2 regions of the Ruminococcus sp. Marseille-P328 genome follow, and region 2 is predicted to be linked to the other one. Evidence: predicted binding sites of a transcription regulator. Region 2 holds the regulator's gene; the other holds the start of a gene.
What was found. Region 2 encodes HrcA, which represses chaperone genes, less so after heat shock. Its sites were predicted from a motif close to TGTTAGCACTCNNNNNNNNNGAGTGCTAACA; they were not measured.

Region 1 (6,977 bases), on a different contig from region 2:
CTTTTTCGTCTGATTTCCATATTTAAAAACGAAATCCGCCGAACCTGCTTTTGCAAAATATACGCTCACCTCAAAGCTGTCATTGGATTTTGGAGTAATGCCTGTAACCTGTGCCACTGATGAATCCGAAATACTTACAGAATATTTGGACGAATCCTTATTTGAATAAAAAACATAAGGATCGTCAACCGTTACCAGGAACATTCCTGTGGTTTTATCGTAATTGTTTTCCGGCGGATAAATGGCAATATCTGCGTTTTTGCGATTTTCCCGCACATTTACAGTGATGGAAAAATCTACGTTCTGCTCACTTGGAAAACTATCATAATTTACAAATATTTCCATCAATTCCATTTCATCAGATTTGGAGAACGTGGCTGAGCCCTGCAGCACCGTACCTCCGTTTGAATATAAGGGAATGCTGTCGTCATCCAGATACACGCTTGCCCTGCCTGGCGTCAGACTGGAGCTTTGAAAAGTCATAGTCACATCTACCTTGTAATCCATGGAGTCTTCATGAGGGATCTGATAGCCGATATAATAGCGGAATTCGTCTCCATCCCACACATTCATGCTGCCCATTCCGCTGAGTTTAAAACCATCCGAGGTAACTTCCTTGGTGATAGCCGCCTGCGCCCGCAGCGGACCAAAGAGAACCATCAGCAGTGTTACAAAGAAAAATGTCAGAATGTATTTCCCAAACCTGTAAAAATAATTTCTTAAACTCATAAAAACCCCTCCTTTTTTATACGCTGTTGTTGTATTACTTATAATCAGCATATGTGATTGGAGGGGATTTTTCTATTAACCAAATGTTAGTTTTTCATTCGTTACAAGAAGTAGTTTCACGGATTTACTGCTCTTCTTTCTTCAGTCTCCGTTTGGCACGATGCGCATCACGTTTCTGGCGGATTTCATCGGCTTCTTCATCGGTTACATTGGTGAGCTTCTTAATTACATAGTACTTATTGTCTTCCGTTCGGCGAATCCTGATTTTTCCCAGTACAAAGCCATGCTCCTGACAGAGGGACACACTGTAGTAAACCTTGGAATTATTCATAAACCAACGGATCTTACGCTTGGCAGGATTATGGCACAATGGACATTTCGTGCTGGTTACTTCCCGGTCCTTCATGGCTTTTTCGCGGGAATAGAACTCCCGGGATACATATTTATCATAGGTTGGATAGGATATGTGAATCTCTTCACGCTTGCTCTTGGGATTCTGATACACGTCCAGGGATGAGTTTGGAAAAATGTATTTATCTTCTATTTTCTGGAGAATACATGCAGTATAATAAGCATCTCCCAGAGCGCGGTGAAAATCCATTTTCTTCTCCACGCCCATTTTATCAGCAGCAAATTCCAGAGCACGGCGCTCGTCATTTTCTTCATAACGAATAGCAAATAATTTCTGCACATCATAATAAGTCACCGGACCTTTGAGCAGGGAAAGTTTTCCATAATATTTCATGTTCCGCTGCAGTTCCATTACATCCTGATTTCCCCAGGTAAAGAAAATATATTCTTCGCCACACCATTCCAAAAATTCCGTGATGGCCTGTGGGAAAAGAGTTCCATTCTGCAGATCCTTATAATTCATGTGAATCACTTCATGAATGCTGTCATGAATCCAATTGTACACCTGGGGCTTGATCAGACGCTGAAAGCTATCCACAATTTCTTTCTCTTCATTTAGTTTTATGGCGCCGATTTCTATGATTTCAAAAGGCAGACGGCTGTTAGACCACCTTTTTCCCCCCGGACTCTGATTCCATTCCAGGTCAAATACAATGTAATTCATGGGTAAATTCCTTTTCTGAAAATGTTTTTGTTACTGTGAACAGGTAAGCAGTAACATGTTTTTGCCATCCACGATTACTGCAGCAACATCTTGTTTTCACGCTCTGGAGCCTGTTTGAAAAGGCTTTCTGCAAGATGTACATCATAATTTGTGGGAGATTTTTTGTTCTGTCCTTTGCAGTTATCAACAATTCCAGACAAGTATAGCAGACAGGTGAAATGATGTAAAGACATAAGAAAAAACCTGCCGGTGGGTAGCCGGCAGGAAATGAGGGGGTATGAAACAAAATCTATGTAAATTAGAAAATCGTCTTAAAATGAACACAATCTATATAAAAGAAGCTGTTTACCATTATTTCAATATTGCTGAATAATCCATACACTGCAAGCACATCAAACAAAACATGCTCTGCCGCCTTCACTCGTTACTTATGTAAGTCGGCAATATCAGCCGCCGCTTCTGATTTACGGCTAATGCACACTCTATATTATCTAATTCAATTATCTATTTCAATCGTCTATTTCAATTATTTATTTCATCGGCACGAAGCAGGTGAACTGCTCCGCGCCAGTTATTATCTGTTATCAGTTTCCCACGGGAATTCTTATCTGTTAAAACAGCTCTTTCCCCGGAAATCAGCCTTCAATAGAAATAAACTTCTTCTCTTCCGGCACTTTTTTCTTCGCTTCCTTCGGGAAAGTAACAGTCAGAACACCATTGTCATATTTCGCATGGATGTCCTCATGCTCCAGTTCCTTACCTACGTAAAAGCTTCTGGAGCACTGTCCGGTGTAACGCTCTCTGTGAACGTATTTGCCGTTATTGTCTTTCTCATCTTTATTCTCGGTTCTGGAAGCCTGAATGTTCAGATAGCCATCCTTCAGCTGAATCTTCACATCCTCTTTATGGAAGCCTGGAAGATCAATGCTCAGCTCATAATTTCCATCCACATCCTTAATATCTGTCTTCATCAATTCAGCAGCTCTGTAACCTCTGTGATTCTCTCTTTCTACAGGTAATCTCATCCAGTCATCAAATAAATCTTCTCCAAAAATACTAGGCATTAACATAATCCATTCCTCCTTATATTGTGAACACTTGCGTGTTTAATTAACATCGTTGTTGAAACTGGAAGATTTCTTTTTCTCTCTTCCTTTGTTCTGCATGTAATATAACACGCATTGTTAGCACTGTCAATAGGAGAGTGCTAATTTCACATTTTTTTCACATTTATCTTAAATAAAAAACTAAATTTGTGTCCCTTTTCATATTTTCCTTTGTGAATCTCCAGAAATTCTGGTACAAACGGACTGCCTCTCCATTTTCCTCTACTGCATCTGTATTTCCAGTGATTGTATTGTAGATCATGGCAAATGCCAGATTCTCCATTGCCCCGGCATATTACACTGGTTCCGAGGTAACTCCTGAAGTGACAGTTACCCACAGTGGTAAAACCCTAGTAAAAGACAGGGATTTCACTGTAACATACCACAACAACATTGAACCAAGCAGTTATTACAATTCTCCGTGGGTTGGAATTGATGGAATTGGAAATTACCAGGGGTATGTAACCAAATCCTTTACTATAAACAGAGCTGACATCAGCAGCTGCACGGTTACGCTTTCCGATGAAAGCCTTACCTACACAGGCTCCTCTTTACGCCCAACCGCCACAGTAAAAAGCGGGGACAAGGAATTAACCCTGAACCAGGATTATTACGTTTCCTACAGAAACAACTGAGATGCAGGTACTGCTTCCGCAATCCTCACTGGAACTGGAAATTACACTGGTTCTGTTACGAGAGACTTTACCATTAAACCATTGGATATCAACCGCTATTCCGCTTCCCTTTCCCAGTATTCCTACACCAGTGACGGAACAGAGAAATGCCCGGATGTTACCGTTACATACGGAGACAAGACACTTGCGGCAGGCACTGATTTCACAGTTTCTTATAAAGATAATGTGAAGGAAGGTACTGCTACTGTAACTATTACTGGAGCTGGAAATTACACCGGCATTATTAACACAACCTTTACGATCACAGCAGCTCCTGGCAAGGATGACTCGGACGCAGGAAAAGATAATCCTGGTAAAGATGATTCTGGTAAAGATGATTCTGGTAAAGACGATTCTGGTAAGGATGATTCCGGTAAAGATGACTCTGGTAAAGACGATTCTGGTAAAGATGACTCCGGTAAAGATGATTCTGGTAAAGATAACTCTGGTAAAGACAATTCCGGTAAAGATAACTCCGGTAAAGATAACTCCGGTAAAGATGATTCCGATAAAGGCAACCAGAACAGCAGCATGAAAAAGGCGAAAACCCTTACCGTAAAAGGCTCTGCTACACGCGCAACCTTAAAGAAACTGGTTTCAAAGAAAAAATATTATGTACGGATCTGCACCTACAAAGTTGTAAGCGGCAAAAAATATTATTCCAAATGGAGTTCCAAAAAATCCGTAAAAATTAGATAATGTCAAATGCCAGGCAGCGTCTTTGAACGACGCTGCCTGGCATTTTTTCATAAATCTTCCAAACCTACCTGAAGATTCTATATTCTCTGTGTAACTATTCAGCACCTTCACAGTTACAACCTCCGCAAAATAGTACATACCTACTGAATAGTTATTTTTCTGTTTAAGTTTTTATCAACTCAGGAAATTCTCAATGATCACATTTTCCGCCTCAGCTTCCATCATTCCAAGAGTTCTTAGCTTCAGAAGCTGCTCATCGTTAATTCTTCCAATAGCGGCCTCATGAACAATTGCAGCATCCACATGCTTCGCCTGGATTTCCGGGATAGAACCCACCTCTGCATGATCCATAATAATGGAATCACACTGGATATGTGCGTGACATTTGTTCTTTCCAACAGCCTTCGGATGGAAAACCTGGGAAGAGTTTCCCTTTCCAACAGAACGGGAAATAATCTGTGCAGAAGATCCCGCTCCGTTCATACAGACTTCAATATCAGACTCCGCTTTCTGCTCCCCATCTGTCATCAGACGTTCCAGAACAAACAGCTTGGAATCTGCATCCATTGAAACATTTGTGGTACGGATTGTGGAGTCAACACCTTTGATCTGAACGGTATCCAGCGTAAATACGGAGTTCTCTCCAAGCTCAATATTAGTTACGGGATTCAGCACTCTGCTTCCGGTTCCATTCCCCTCTCCATAGTGTTTTTCCTCGTAATGTACATTAGCATTTTTACCCACATGGAAAGTATGAATACCATCGTGACGACTGTCATTACAGCCACTATTGTGGATTCCGCAGCCTGCAACAATGTCAACATCTGCACCGTCTGCCACATAAAAATCATTGTAAACCAGATCGGTCATTCCAGATACACTTACCACTACCGGGATGAAAACCTTCTCTCCCTTTGTCTCCCCGTCAATGAAAATATCGATTCCCGGCTTGTCCTCTTTTTTCTTTATTTTGATATGTTCGCTGTCACCGTGACAGATGGAAATACCATTCTGACGGAGATTAAAAGCACCTTTCTGCGCAAAGCCTTCGCTGATCTTATCAAGCACACCCTGGGTTGTTTCTTCTACTTTAACCATCAACATTTTCCTCCTTCATTCAGACATTTCTGACATTTTTCCTGCTGAAATAAGGTTGGGAAAACGTCTTCTTTCGTACCATATTTCTTTACTTCACCGTCTTCAATTACCATGATCTTATCTGCCATATTGATGATTTTTTCCTGATGGGAAATCAAGATCAGGCACTCCTTTTTCTCACGATGAATCTCCTCAAAGCGCTTGATCAGCATGGAAAAGCTCCACAGGTCGATTCCTGCTTCAGGTTCATCAAAAATGCTTACTTTATGAGACTTCGCTAAAACTGTGGCAATCTCAATTCGCTTCATTTCACCGCCGGAAAGGGTTCCATCCAGCTGACGGTTCAGGTAATCTTCGGAACAAAGTCCTACAGCTGAGAGAAGGTCACAGCTCTCTTTTTCCGTTAAATTCTTTCCTGCTGCAAGAGATAACATTCTTGCCACGGTCATACCTTTAAAGCGGGGTGGCTGCTGAAATGCATAGCCAATTCCCGCATTTGCACGATGATCAATATCGTATCCTGTAATGTTCTCATCATCCAGATAAATTTCTCCGCTGTTTGCTTTCTCAATGCCAGCCAGTACCTTGGCCAGGGTGGATTTTCCACCTCCATTTGGTCCGGTGATTACCAGCATTTCTCCATCCTGAACATCAAAACTGATGTGATTTACCAGACAGCGCTTTTTCCCCTCTTCATTCACTTCAAAAGTCAGGTTCTTTACTTTCAGCATATTCGTACCTCTTCTGTTAATTTTACATTACTGCTCCAATTATGCCCGAAATTCCAGAAAAAAATTGCTTTTGAGCAATAACGATTTTATCTCTTCTTGGACTGTACTCCAAATAAAAAAAATTGTCAACCACGACCTTCACAGCAACGCGCTTCGCGACGCACAGAAACACGAACCTTTTTGTGACAGGCACAAGAAATAGCGTTTGCTACGCAAACTTAGTTCTCTGGTTTTCTGTAAACTTTATCCACCAAAAACACCTCGCAGAGCGTTGCAAATGAATAGTAACAAAACTATACCATATTGGAGCAACTTTGAATAGCGCTCAGAAAATAATAGTATTGAATTTTCTCTTCTTTTGGTTTATAATCGACATATGTCGAAAACAAGGAGGTGACATATATGCCCAGACCGCCCAGATGCCGCAGAATCTGCCAGGCACCCCAATATGAAACTTTTTCTCCTGAAGAATGTCCCAGAGAGTCGGAAGCTGTCACTCTGACTCTGGATGAATATGAAGTCATCCGTCTGGTAGATCTGGAGAAGAAAACTCACGAGCAATGTGCTGCCCAGATGGATATTTCCCGGACAACTGTCACAGAAATTTATGAAACTGCCCGGGAAAAAATTGCCCGGTGCATCGTCCTTGGACAGCGCCTTGTCATAGCCGGGGGAAATTACCGGCTCTGCGAAGGTCGGGAGCATACGCGCTGCGGGAAATGCTGTTGCCGAAAGGGATCTAAACAGACTCCGCTTACCAGCTTAGACCTTTCACAGGAACTGCCAGCCGCTGACCGATTTAATAGTTCACTTTCTAAATCAAATTTACAAAATGAAGGAGATATCATTATGAAGATTGCAGTTA
Region 2 (6,977 bases):
GAACAACCAGAGTTACGTAGTGATCACCGCGAACATTCTTGTTTCGAAGGGACGGAACACCTTTTCCCTTCAGACGGATTCTGGTATCTGTCTGAGTTCCTGGTTTCACTTCATAGAGAACTTCTCCATCTACTGTATTCAGTTTGACTTCGCCGCCAAGCGCTGCCTGTGCATAAGTAATCGGTGCAGTAGAGTAAATATTCATATCCTGTCTCTGGAAAATCGGATGGCGTGCTACATTTACTTCTACCAGCAGATCGCCTCTCGGACCTCCATTTGTGCCAGGTTCACCTTTATCACGGATACGGATACTCTGACCATTGTCAATACCAGCTGGAATAGATACCTTAATTTTTTTGCGATTGGAAATGTAGCCGGTACCACGGCAATCCGGACATTTATCTTTGATAATTTTGCCAGTACCATGACAATCCGGACACACCTGAACGTTACGAACCATGCCAAACATGGACTGCTGGGTGTAAACGATCTGTCCTTCACCATTACATTTCGGACAGGTAACCGGTGAGGTACCAGCCTTAGCTCCAGAACCGTGACAGGAAGTACATTCATCTTTCAGAGTAATCTCAAGTTCTTTCTCACAGCCAAATACAGCATCCTCAAAGGTGATATTCACGCGTGCACGCAGGTTTGCACCCTTCATAGGTCCATTATTGGCACGTCTGCGGCTTCCGCCGCCTCCAAACAGATCTCCGAAAATATCTCCGAAGATATCACCCATGTCTGCGCCGGAGAAATCAAAGCCGCCGAAACCGCCTGCTCCGCCACCGCCGCCGTTTTCAAAAGCGGCATGACCAAACTGATCATACTGTCTTCTCTTGTCCGGGTCACTTAAGACGCTGTAAGCCTCTGTTGCCTCTTTGAATTTCGCTTCAGCTTCCTTATCTCCCGGATTTACGTCGGGATGATACTTCTTGGCAAGCTGACGATATGCTTTTTTTAATGTAGCGTCATCGGCGCTCTTATCAACGCCTAAGACTTCATAGTAATCTCTTTTATCAGCCATGATTTCTTTCTTTTCCTAACTTTTTGTATTTGGTTATCTTATGGAAGACGCCAGCGGCGCATTTCTGTAATATGTCTTTCACCACCACTGCCCGGTCATGAATCATGACCGGGCTGTAGTTTCATGTTCCGAAATATTGGAACTTATTATTCAATTAAACCTCTTTGTAGTCAGCATCTACAACATCATCGCCGTAACCAGCCTCGTTACCGCCCTGGGAAGCTCCTCCCATGTCCGGTCCAGGGCCTGCCTGACCAGCACCACCCTGTGGGTTCTGTGCTTCATACATCTTTGCGAAAAGCTTCTGAGCACTTTCCATCATCTTCTCCTGAGCAGCTTTGATCTCAGCGACCTGAGCATCTCCGATCTCATCTGTATTTGCATATTTAGCAAGGATATCTTTTAATGCATTTAAGTCAGCCTCTACGGAAGCTTTGTCATTTGCATCCAGTTTATCGCCTGCTTTTTTCAGTGCATTCTCAACCTGGAATACCATGGAGTCTGCATTGTTCTTTGTATCAATTGCCTCTTTACGTTTCTTATCCTGAGCTTCGAACTCAGCAGCTTCTTTAACAGCCTTGTCAATATCAGACTCGGACATGTTAGAACCAGCTGTGATTGTAATGTGCTGCTCTTTACCTGTTCCAAGATCCTTAGCAGATACATTTACGATACCGTTGGCATCAATATCGAATGTAACCTCGATCTGCGGAACACCACGACGTGCTGGCGGGATTCCATCCAGACGGAACTGTCCAAGGGACTTGTTGTCTTTCGCGAACTGACGCTCACCCTGTAATACATTGATATCTACAGCGGTCTGATTATCAGCTGCTGTGGAGAAAATCTGGCTCTTCTTGGTCGGGATTGTTGTATTTCTCTCGATCAGACGTGTTGCAATACCACCCATTGTCTCGATGGACAGGGAAAGTGGAGTAACATCAAGAAGAAGGATGTCACCTGCACCAGCCTCACCGGAAAGCTTACCACCCTGGATAGAAGCACCAAGTGCAACACACTCATCTGGGTTCAAGGCCTTGCTTGGCTCTTTGCCAGTTAACTGTCTTACTTTATCCTGTACAGCCGGGATACGTGTAGATCCACCAACCAGAAGCACCTGTCCAAGATCAGAAGCAGTAAGACCTGCATCAGAAAGTGCACGGCGAACCGGCTCTGCTGTTTTCTCAACAAGATCGTGTGTAAGTTCGTCAAATTTAGCTCTTGTAAGGTTCATATCAAAATGCTTCGGTCCTTCAGCTGTTGCTGTGATGAATGGCAGGTTGATATTGGTTGTTGTTGCGGAAGAAAGCTCTTTCTTAGCTTTCTCAGCAGCTTCTTTCAGTCTCTGAAGAGCCATCTTATCGTTGCTTAAGTCAACGCCCTCTGTTCTCTTGAACTCAGAAAGCATATAGTCTGTAATTCTCTGGTCAAAGTCATCACCACCAAGACGGTTGTTACCAGCTGTTGCCAGAACTTCGATAACTCCATCACCAATCTCAATAATGGAAACATCGAATGTACCACCACCAAGATCATAAACCATGATCTTCTGCTCTTTCTCATTGTCAAGACCATATGCAAGAGCTGCTGCTGTAGGCTCGTTGATAATACGTTTTACATCAAGGCCTGCAATCTTACCAGCATCCTTGGTTGCCTGACGCTGAGCATCATTGAAATATGCCGGAACAGTGATAACTGCTTCTGTAACAGACTCTCCAAGGTATCCTTCAGCGTCTTTTTTCAGTTTCTGAAGAATCATAGCGGAAATTTCCTGTGGGGAATATTTCTTATCATCAATTGTTACACGGTAATCTGTACCCATCTCTCTCTTGATGGAAGAGATTGTTTTCTCTGCGTTTGTTACTGCCTGGCGTTTTGCAGGCTCACCTACCAGACGCTCACCTGTCTTTGTGAATGCTACAACAGATGGTGTTGTTCTGGATCCTTCTGTATTTGCGATAACGGTTGGCTGTCCACCTTCCATAACAGCTACACAGCTGTTTGTTGTACCTAAATCAATACCAATGATTTTTCCCATGATAATTTTCCTCCTGTTTAAAAATTCATGGTTGCTGTCCATTACACGAACAGTAACATTTATACTTTGTTTTTAGAAAATGTCGATGAAGTTTAATTCTCCAAGCTGCTTTCTGTTAATTAGCAACTTTTACCATACTGTGTCTTACAACGAAATCCTTGTAAGTATATCCCTTCTGGAATTCCTCTACGACGATGTTCTCGCCAACGGATTCGTCCTCCACATGCATCACTGCATTATGCAGATTCGGATCAAATTCCTTACCTACAGCCTCGATTGGCTTCACACCCATCTCATCAAAAGCTGTCATCATCTGCCTGTAGATCATCTTCATGCCTTCTGCAAATGAATCATCCTCCGGTGCCTGTGCAAGACCTCTTTCGAAGTTATCCACGATCGGAAGCATTTTTTCAACGATGTCCCTGGCGCCGATGATGTACATGCTGGATTTCTCCTTCTCCGTTCTTTTACGGTAGTTATCGAATTCAGCCATGCTGCGCTTCAGTCTGTCTGTAAGCTCCTCGACCTGCTGTTCAAATTTATCTTTCTCTTTTTTCTTCTTACCGAAGAAAGAAGTTTTTGTCTTGGTTTCCGGTTCCTTCTGAGATTCGGTTCCCTGATCTGACTGCTCAGTTTCTTCTGTCTGTGCAGGTTCCTCGGAAGTCTCCTCTTCTGCTGTCTGGGCTGTATCTGCTGCCTCTTCTTCGCTTCCGTCTGTTACCGGAATGTCAACTGCTTCTTCCTGTACTTCGGCTTCTTTATTCATTTCTTCTGACACGCTTTCAACCGCCTTTCTAGGTTTTCTTATTTACCATTTCGTCAAGCTGGACTTTTAATTTCTTTAAGCTGTCCACTACATTCTCGTAATCCATTCGCTTGGGACCGATGATTCCAATAGTTCCACGCATTCCATCTCCCAGCTCATAAGTAGCTGTGACCACACTGCAGTCTTTCATGGTACGTACCGGAACTTCATCCCCGATGTATATCTGAACTCCTGTGTTCTCCGAGTCTCCCATTTCCTCACGGACCATATCCGCAAGTTCCTGCTTATCCTCGAAAGTAGAAATCAGCTCACTGGCTCTGGATGTATCTGCAAGCTCTGGATACTTAAATATGTTGGTCGCTCCCGACGTATATACTTTCATATCTTCTTCGTCCACGTGAATTGTAGCTGCAACTGCGTCCAGCACATCTGCAACCACACCACTGTGGCTACCCGCCTGTTCTTTTAATCTGGCAATCATGCCCAGATTAATATCCTGGATGGGTACGCCGTTCAGGTTCGTGTTAAGAAGAAGATTCAACTTCAGGATCGTCTGATCATCCATCTCCTCATCAATATTAATGATCTGGTTCCGAATGACATTACCCTCACATACAACTACGGCAATCAGCTGCCGCTCATTGACTCGTGAAAGCTGAATGAACTTCAGGGTGCTTCCCTTATACTGGGGAACCGCAACCATAGCCGCATAATTGGTATCCGTGGCAAGAACCTTCGCCACCTGCCTGAGCACCTTATCCATCTTATCTGATTTCTCAATCATCAGATCACGGATTTCTGCGATCTCGGCTTCCTTCTCCCTGGTAAGCTCATCTACATAAAGGCGATAGCCTTTATCTGATGGAATTCTTCCGGCTGAGGTGTGGGGCTGTACGATGTAGCCCATATCCGTCAGGTCGGACATCTCATTTCGGATAGTAGCAGAGCTGACATTCAGATCCGGATACTTGGAAATAGTTCTGGAGCCTACAGGCTCGCCTGTTTCCATATAAGTTTTGATGATTGCTTTCAGTATTTTCCGTTTGCGCTCATCTAATACTTCATCCATGAAATATCTGCTCCTTCCTGAAAAGCAGACGGTCAAACCTGATTCTGATTTCCGTCTGGCTTCTTCGAATTCCTTTTGTTAGCACTCATTATTTAGGAGTGCTAACATCTATGTTCTTAAGATACACCTCAGTATTCCTTTTGTCAATATTTTTTACAAATTTTTTTCATCTTTTTTGATAGTTTTTACCCTATACTTTACCATTCTGGCTAAATTCTCCTTACTGCAATACTTTTTTTGGACAGCAAGGATACTATCAGGTATCTGCCAACGCAGTCTTATGTTTGCTGCCGCATAAATGAAAAAGATGCCTTGAGAAAATTTTCCCTGGCATCTTCTTTCCTATATAGGAATACCGCCCATAGGCGACATGTCCGTTTTGTAACTGTTCAGCACCTTCACAGTTATATGTTTCGCAAAACAGCCCCTGCTGAATAGCAGCCTCTATTTTTTATAATTTTCCAGATAGTCAAGAACTGCTGTCGGCTCATCCAGAAAGACTACCAGATCCAGCACGGAAAAATCCATGAATTTCTCTTCTGCTGTGTACTCCAGCAATGCTTTCATCTTGTCATAATATCCGTCAATGTTATACAGCACAATTGGGCGGTCAATACGTTTCAGGCTTTTCAAGGTAAAAATCTCAAAAAATTCCTCGTAGGTACCAATTCCGCCAGGTGCTACGATCGTAGCATCTGATTTTTCTTCCAGAAGTTTTTTGCGCTCTCTCATATTCTCTGTGAAAATAAATTCCGTGCATTTCTCATACAGAACTCCAGGCTGGTCAAAAAATCGGGGAGCAATTCCAAGTATGTAACCATTTTCTGCTGCCACGCCTCTGGCTGCTGCTCCCATCATTCCGGTAGCCCCGCCGCCAAACACCAGACCGTGACCTCTTTTTCCCATTGCTCTTCCAAGCTCTTCTGTTTTTTCATAATAAATGTTTTTAAGCAGTGCACTTGAAGCGCCATATACACATATGTTCAATCTGTTATCCCCCTTATTTTTTCTTCTAAACACAGGTGCAGCCTACCTGCGGCAGCACCATATACGAAAGTCAGCTGGCATATCTTTTCCAGTCAGCTTCCGGCAGCCGCGCAAAACACCATATTTGCCACACCGCACAAAACCATCACCAGAATAGGATTCATTTTAAATTTTCTTAAAAGCACCAGTGCGGCAGTAAAGAACACCACCATTCGAATGCATATGTTTTCCCGAAACAGTTCCACTGCACCATTTATAAAAAAAGATGATACTAAAATGGTAACTCCTGCCTTGGCGATCATGGCCACAACCGCCGGGCGAAGGGATGTAAGAGTTCCCTGGAGAAGGGACATTTTCCGGTATTTCGTGTAAATATATGCCAGCAGGGTTACAATTATACAGGAGGGTAAAATACAGCCAAGAGTAGCCACCACTGCGCCGCCAGGACCCGCAATCCTGGTTCCTACAAAGGTTGCAGAATTTACTGCAATAGGGCCAGGAGTCATCTCTGCAATGGTCACAAGATTCGAAAAAGTTTCCATGGAAAGCCAGCCATGCATAGTCACTACCTGTTCCTGTATAAGAGGCATTGCTGCATATCCGCCCCCAAAGCTTAATGCACCGATCTGAAGGAAGCTGAAAAAGAGCTGAAGATAAATCATTTTTTGCTGCCCTCCTTCACAAGTGTACGCGCAAATCCAAATACAGCCACAATAAGTATTATATAAATAATGTTTACCTTCAGAAAATAGCTTACACAAAAACTGATGACCATAATAACCACATTTACCCAGTCTTTTGACTTCGCCACGTTTTTTCCCATGTCGTATACCACGGAAATGATCACAGCACCTACGCCGGCAGTCATACCTTTCAAAAGAGCTGCTATGTAATAATTAGAGCAGAATGCATCATAAAACAAGGAAATCAGAGACAGGATCACCATTGGCGGAATAATAGCCCCCAGAACCGACAGCAGCATTCCCGGTATTCCCCCAAGCTTGTATCCCACCACAATTGCTCCGTTTACTGCAATTGCTCCTGGAGATGACTGTGCGATTGCCACCAGATCCAGCATTTCTTCCTCATC

Region 1: the regulator HrcA is predicted to act here: its motif matches at 2,987-3,017, upstream of ACESTK_RS00125 (Hsp20/alpha crystallin family protein).

What each region holds. Positions count from the first base shown of each region.
Region 1 is NZ_CAXUBQ010000001.1:29,413-36,389, forward strand. Features, by position in the region: gene ACESTK_RS00115 (hypothetical protein) at 1-729, opposite strand, end outside; gene ACESTK_RS00120 (3'-5' exonuclease) at 854-1,804, opposite strand; gene ACESTK_RS00125 (Hsp20/alpha crystallin family protein) at 2,440-2,874, opposite strand; gene ACESTK_RS00130 (hypothetical protein) at 3,171-3,545, shown strand; gene ACESTK_RS00135 (pentapeptide repeat-containing protein) at 3,501-4,106, opposite strand; gene ACESTK_RS00140 (SufD family Fe-S cluster assembly protein) at 4,458-5,381, opposite strand; gene ACESTK_RS00145 (ABC transporter ATP-binding protein) at 5,381-6,112, opposite strand; gene ACESTK_RS00150 (NifB/NifX family molybdenum-iron cluster-binding protein) at 6,515-6,977, shown strand, end outside.
Region 2 is NZ_CAXUBQ010000009.1:55,526-62,502, forward strand. Features, by position in the region: gene dnaJ (molecular chaperone DnaJ) at 1-1,027, opposite strand, end outside; gene dnaK (molecular chaperone DnaK) at 1,182-3,065, opposite strand; gene grpE (nucleotide exchange factor GrpE) at 3,181-3,843, opposite strand; gene hrcA (heat-inducible transcriptional repressor HrcA) at 3,860-4,900, opposite strand; gene ACESTK_RS08230 (TIGR00730 family Rossman fold protein) at 5,345-5,887, opposite strand; gene ACESTK_RS08235 (chromate transporter) at 5,980-6,549, opposite strand; gene ACESTK_RS08240 (chromate transporter) at 6,546-6,977, opposite strand, start outside.